DNA from 2 places in the Bradyrhizobium sp. USDA 223 genome. Region 2 is predicted to be linked to the other one. Evidence: riboswitches for the same ligand, from Rfam matches in the RefSeq annotation. Region 2 holds a riboswitch; the other holds the start of a gene.
What was found. Region 2 has a riboswitch for S-adenosylmethionine ahead of ABIA40_RS32840 (O-succinylhomoserine sulfhydrylase). Riboswitches for the same ligand answer to the same signal wherever they lie in the genome.
Positions count from the first base shown of each region.

Region 1 (3,357 bases), 170 kb from region 2:
CGTGGATCTTGGAGAAGGTGTGCGTCACCACCGTGTTCTCGGTGGTGGCGACGAGCTCGATCCCCATCTCATAGTCGTTGCGCGAGACGTAGTCGCAATAGGCGGCGTCCAGCACCAGCAGCACGTGCGAGGGCAGGCCGGCGCGCAGCCGCTTGACCTCGTCGAACGGCAGATAGGTGCCGGTCGGGTTGTTGGGGTTGGCGAGCCAGACCAGCTTCGTCTTCGGCGTCACGGCCTTCAGGATGGCATCGACGTCAGCGGTCAGGTTGGTCTCCTGCGCGACGACGTTCCTGGCGCCGACCGCCATGGTCGCGATCGGGTAGACCAGGAAGCCATGCGTGGTGGAGATCGCCTCGTCGCCATGGCTGAGATAGGTGTGCGCGAGCAGATTGAGGATCTCGTCCGAGCCGGCGCCGCAGATGATGCGGTTCGGATCGAGTCCGAACGAACGGCCGATCGCTTCGCGCAGCACGCGCGAGGTGCCTTCCGGATAGTCCTCCAGATGATCAGCCACGCGCTTGAATGCCTCGATCGCCTTGGGCGAGGGCCCGAACGGCGTCTCGTTGGCCGAGAGCTTGAACACCTTGCGGCCCGGCTCCGGCACCGGGCTCTTGCCGGGCGTGTAGGGCGCAATATCGAGAATGCCGGGATTCGGCACGGGGCGGGACATCTTGGACTCCGGATAGGCTGGGCGGCTCGCGATTTACGATTTCGGCCCGGTCGGGGGCACCGTATAGCGCGTTGCGTGGCTGCCGACGAGGGCCACGGAGCGCACCGAGGCCCCCGCCTCGATCAGGGCAGCCCTGATCTTGTCGATGCTGGTCGCGCCGGTGACCGAGACCAAGAGCGCCGCGCCGTCGAAGGCGGTATCGGGCACCGCCACGATCTCGGCGAGCGGCGACAGCGCGCGGGCGACCTCGGCGTTCCAACCCGAGACGCGCACGCTGAAGGTTTCGACCTCCGTCACCAGGGCGCTGTCGGCGACGCGCGAGATCGCGAACACCGGCAAGGCGGCCGGATGGTCGGCGCGCTCGATGAAGGGCATCCGCGCGATGATCTTCGGCGCGCCGTTCGCTTCAAGCTCCAGCCACCATGGCGTGCGGCTCGAGGTCGCCGAGACCAGCGCCAGGTCGCCCTTGGATTTTGCCACCGCCTCGACCGCGGCCTGCGCGCTGAAATGCGCGACATAAGGCACCGTGAAGCCGAAATGGAAGCGCGCGGAATCCCGCATCGCCGGCTCGCTCACCGAGACGTCGGCATGCACGGAGAACGGCGCCTGCACATAGGTGAAGGTCGAGATGATGACGCGCCAGATGCTCTCGACCGTGTCGAGCGGCAGGATGCCGCGATGACGCTGCACGATCTCGCGCATCATGGCAGCCTCGCGCGCGGGCCGGAACGCCGAGCCGACCTCCTGGGTCTGCTTCACCTGGATCAGGCGATCGATGATCTCGCCGCGCTGCATGAGGAGGCGATGCATGCCCTCGTCGATCGCGTCGATCTCCTTGCGCAGTTCCTGCAGCGATGGTGGCGCGGGCGGACGTTGGGACATGTCTGGTCGTCGATCGTTCCGATGGGGGATGTCCTGATTAGGCAGTCGGGACGGTGAAAGCAAAGAGAAATGACGTCCTTTTCGGTCGACGCGACAGAGACGAATTGGGCCGATCCGGGCTGCGACTTGACGAAAACCGCCCAAGACGGTAGCTTTTGCCCGTTCCGTGGTCATTTGAGCCGGCCGGCTTGCAGCCACGTTAAAAAACTCGCTAAACAGGCCGGGGACGCTTCCGATCCCGGCCGAACCTATCGTTCAGGCCGGGTTTTTCATGGCCTGATGTCAGCGGCGCGGTCGAGCAGCCAGTCGCAAACGAGGTCGATGTCCGAGATGGGTAGCGTCAAGTCGATACCGAGTCCTGCGATCAGCGCCGATGAGCGATCGCACGAGGTGGATCATCCAAGCTCGCTGGTTGCGCATTTCGGCACTGAGCAGCCGCTGCGGCTCGATTGCGGCGTCGATCTCTCCCCGTTCCAGATCGCCTACCAGACCTATGGCGAGCTCAACGCCGATCGCTCCAACGCCGTGCTGATCTGTCATGCGCTGACCGGCGACCAGCATGTCGCCAACGTCCATCCGGTCACCGGCAAGCCCGGCTGGTGGGAGACGCTGGTCGGCCCCGGCCGACCCATCGATCCCAAGCACTACTTCATCATCTGCTCCAACGTGATCGGCGGCTGCATGGGCTCGACCGGGCCGGCCTCGATCAATCCCGCCACCGGCAAGGTCTGGGGCCTGGACTTCCCCGTCATCACCATTCCAGACATGGTGCGCGCGCAGGCGATGCTGATCGACCGGCTCGGCATCGACACGCTGTTTGCCGTCGTCGGCGGCTCGATGGGCGGCATGCAGGTGCTGCAATGGACCGCCGCCTATCCGGAGCGCGTGTACTCCGCGCTGGCGATTGCCTGCGCGACGCGGCACTCGGCGCAGAACATCGCCTTCCACGAGCTCGGCCGACAAGCCGTGATGGCCGACCCCGACTGGCACGGTGGCGGCTATGCCGATCGCGGCATCCATCCGCATCGCGGGCTCGCGGTGGCGCGGATGGCGGCGCATATCACCTATCTCTCGGATGCGGCGCTGCACCGCAAATTCGGCCGGCGCATGCAGGACCGCGAGCTGCCGACCTTCTCGTTCGACGCCGATTTCCAGGTCGAAAGCTACCTGCGTTACCAGGGCTCGTCCTTTGTCGAGCGCTTCGACGCCAATTCCTATCTGTATCTGACGCGGGCGATGGACTATTTCGACATCGCCGCCGATCACGGCGGCGTGCTGGCCAAGGCCTTCGCCGACATCAAAACGCGCTTCTGCGTGGTCTCCTTCACCAGCGACTGGCTGTTTCCGACCTCGGAATCGCGCGCACTGGTGCACGCGCTGAACGCCTCGAGCGCCCGGGTGTCGTTTGCCGAGATCGAGACCGATCGCGGCCACGACGCATTCCTGCTCGACGTGCCCGAATTCTTCGACATCTCCCGGGCCTTCCTGCAATCGGCAGGCAAGGCCCGCGGGCTTAACCTCGAGGACCGTTAGCGATGTCCGTGCAGGAAGTGTTGCCGCTGGACGGCGTTGCGGCCAGGCCGTCCGGTGATTATCGCGCCGATCATCTGCTGGTCGCCGAGATGGTCAAGCCGGGCTCGAAGGTGCTCGACGTCGGCTGCGGCGACGGCGATCTGCTGCAGCTGCTGGAGACCCGCGGCATCGACGGCCGCGGCATCGAATTGTCGCGCGAGGGCGTCAACCGCTGCGTCGCCAAGGGGCTTGCGGTGGTGCAGGGGGATGCCGACACCGATCTCGTCAACTAT
Region 1 is NZ_JBIYDR010000001.1:7,235,645-7,239,001, forward strand. Features, by position in the region: gene hisC (histidinol-phosphate transaminase) at 1-670, opposite strand, end outside; gene ABIA40_RS33710 (chorismate mutase) at 704-1,552, opposite strand; SAM riboswitch at 1,709-1,788, shown strand; gene ABIA40_RS33715 (homoserine O-acetyltransferase) at 1,883-3,085, shown strand; gene metW (methionine biosynthesis protein MetW) at 3,088-3,357, shown strand, end outside.
Region 1: it holds a riboswitch for S-adenosylmethionine, as region 2 does, so the genes downstream of both, ABIA40_RS33715 (homoserine O-acetyltransferase) here and ABIA40_RS32840 (O-succinylhomoserine sulfhydrylase) in region 2, are expected to answer to the same signal.

Region 2 (3,357 bases):
ATGTCGCGAGCAAGCTGGCCGCCGGCCAGCCCGTCGTCATCGTCGCGTTCGGCTCGTCGTCGACTCAAGGGTTCGGCGCGAGCTCGCCGGAGTTCAATTACCCCAATCGTCTCGCCGCGCAGCTGCGCCGGCACTATCCGACCGCCGACATCAGCGTCATCAATGCGGGCGTCGGCGGCGAGGACGCCCCCGAGATGATGAAGCGTCTGCAGACGCAGGTGATCGACAGGCATCCGGATCTCGTGATCTGGCAGGTCGGCACCAACGCCGTGCTGCGCAATCTCGATCCCGGCGAGACCGTCAAGCTGGTGGAGGACGGCATCAACCGCATTCAGGCCGCCGGCGGCACCGACATCGTGCTGGTCGATCCGCAATATTCGCCGGCCGTCAACCAGCGCAAGGAGAGCGCCGGCAAGATGATCAAGCTGCTCGGCAACGTCGCCGAGCTCCGCAAGGTCGGTATCTTCCCCCGCTTCGAGGTGATGCGCGACTGGCACGAGAACCAGTCGATCCCGGTCGAGAGCTTCGTCATCGCCGACGGCCTGCACATGAACGATTGGGGCTATGCCTGCTTCGCCCAGCTGCTCGGGGACGACATCATCCGCTCCGTCGGCCAGATCAAGCTCGGTGTGAGCGTGCCCGCCGATGTGAGAACGTACCGGCCGATGTAGAGGCGAGTAGGGAATGGCGAGTAGCGAATAGGGCTGGGTCCATTTGCCACTCACTATTCGCCATTCGCCCTCACGCCTTCTCCAGCGCCGCGGTGAGATCCTCGATCAGGTCATCCGCGTGCTCCAGCCCCGCCGAGAAGCGGATGAAGCCCTCGCTGATGCCGAGCGCGGCGCGGTCTTCCGGCTTGAGGCGCTGATGCGTCGTGGTCGCCGGATGCGTGACGAGGCTCTTGGCGTCGCCGAGATTGTTGGAGATCTTGGCGAGCTTCAATTCGTTGAGCACACGGAACGCCGCCGCCTTGCCGCCCTTCACCTCGAAGCCGACCAGCGTCGAGCCGCCGCGCATCTGCTTCTTCACCAGCGCCGCCTGCGGATGATCGGCGCGGCCGGGATAGACCAGTCGCGAGATCTTGGGATGGCTCGCCAGCACCTCGGCGACGCGCGCGGCCGTGTCGGTCTGCGCGCGCACGCGCACGCCCAGCGTCTCCAGTCCCTTGAGCAGGACCCAGGCATTGAACGGCGAGATCGACGGGCCGGTCTGGCGCATGAAATTGTGGATGTGCTCGGCGATGAAGGCTTCGGAGGACAGGATGATGCCGCCGAGACAGCGGCCCTGGCCGTCGATGTGCTTGGTTGCGGAGTAGACGACGACGTCGGCGCCGAGCGCGAGCGGGCTCTGCCAGATCGGGGTTGCAAACACGTTGTCGACGACGAGCCGCGCGCCGCCCTTGTGCGCGATCTCGGCAATCGAGGGAATGTCGAGCACGTCCAGCGTCGGGTTGGTGGGGCTCTCCAGGAAGAACGTCTTGGTGTTGGGCCTCAGCGCCCGTTGCCACTGGTCGAGATCGAGCCCGTCGACCAGCGTGGCCTCAATGCCGTAGCGCGGCAACAGGTCCTGGATGACGTAGAGGCAGGAGCCGAACAGCGCACGGGAGGCGACCACGTGATCGCCGGCCTTGAGCGGCGCCAGGATCGCGGTCGTCACCGCCGCCATGCCGGTTGCCGCCGAGCGCGCGGCCTCGGCGCCCTCGAGCTCGATCATGCGGCGCTCGAACATTGCAATCGTCGGGTTGGAATAGCGCGAATAGATGAAGCCGGGATCCTCGCCCTTGAAGCGCGCCTCGCACTCCTCCGCGCTGGCGTAGACATAGCCTTGCGTCAGGAACAGCGCCTCCGAGGTCTCCCCATATTGCGAGCGCAGGGTGCCGGAATGGACCAGGCGGGTTTCGGGGCGGTAGGCAGCAGACGACTTCGACATAGGACCCTCTCCGACATGACCGTCGAGGCAAAACGGTCACAAAAAAACCGGCCTGGATATCTCCACGGGCCGGGATCACAGAGGTCCCCGGCCTGTTTAGCGACTTATTTAACGTGGCTGCAAGCCGGCCGGCTCAAATCACCACGGGATAAGTGATGCTCATATTCCGCAATGCCCTTTCCGTCAAGGCGTCCATCGGATAGCCGTAAAAGACTTGTATTTCCGGCATGGCCGGATGCATTCGACCCCTGATGAGGACCCCCGGTTGACGTTCACGGTCGCCGCCGACGCCAATGGTATCCTGCCCGACCGCACGATCGCGGCGATGGCGGAAGAAGGTCTCATCCTGCCCGCCTACGACTTCGTCGAGAGCCAGATCCAGCCGGCGAGCCTCGATCTGCGCCTTGGCGACATCGCCTATCGGGTCCGCGCCAGCTTCCTCCCCGGGCCCGGTGCCACCGTGGCCGAGCGCATCGACGAGCTGAAGCTGCACGAGTTTAGCCTCGCCGACGGCGCGGTGCTCGAGACCAACTGCGTCTACATCGTGCCGCTGCTCGAGAGCCTCGCGCTGCCGCCCGAGATCGTCGCTGCCGCCAATCCGAAGAGCTCGACCGGCCGGCTCGACGTCTTCACCCGCGTGATCGCCGACGGCACCCGTCGCTTCGACATGATCGGCGCCGGCTATCACGGCCCGCTCTATGCCGAGATCAGCCCGAAGACGTTTCCGGTGCTGGTGCGCGAGGGCTCGCGTCTCAGCCAGGTGCGCTTCCGCACCGGCGATGCCATCCTCAATGCCGACGAGCTCGATGCGCTGCACGCCAGCGAACGTCTCGTCGACATCGACGATGCGGATCTTTCCGGCGGCGTTGCCGTCTCGGTCGATCTCTCCGGCGAGAAGGCGAGCGGCTTCGTCGGCTATCGCGCCAAGCGCCACACCGGCGTCGTCGATGTCGACCGCCGCGCGGGCTACGCGGTGGAGGATTTCTGGGAGCCGATTTCGGCGCGCCCCGATGGCAGCCTGATCCTCGACCCCGGCGAGTTCTACATCCTCGCCTCCAAGGAAGCGGTGCAGGTGCCGCCCGACTACGCCGCGGAAATGGTGCCGTTCGACCCCCTGGTCGGCGAGTTCCGCGTGCACTATGCCGGCTTCTTCGATCCCGGCTTCGGCTATGCCGGCGCAGGCGGGCTGGGATCGCGCGCCGTGCTGGAGGTACGCTCGCGCGAGGTGCCGTTCATCCTCGAGCACGGCCAGATCGTCGGCCGCCTCGTCTACGAAAAGATGCTGGCCCGCCCCGACGCCATGTACGGCCAGCGCATCGGTTCCAACTACCAGGCGCAAGGCCTGAAGCTCAGCAAGCATTTCAGGGTGTAGTGCTAACCTCACCCACCGCTGTCATTCCCCGCGGAGGCGGGGAATCCAGTACGCCG
Region 2 is NZ_JBIYDR010000001.1:7,063,785-7,067,141, forward strand. Features, by position in the region: gene ABIA40_RS32835 (SGNH/GDSL hydrolase family protein) at 1-671, shown strand, start outside; gene ABIA40_RS32840 (O-succinylhomoserine sulfhydrylase) at 742-1,929, opposite strand; SAM riboswitch at 2,005-2,084, opposite strand; gene ABIA40_RS32845 (2'-deoxycytidine 5'-triphosphate deaminase) at 2,165-3,301, shown strand.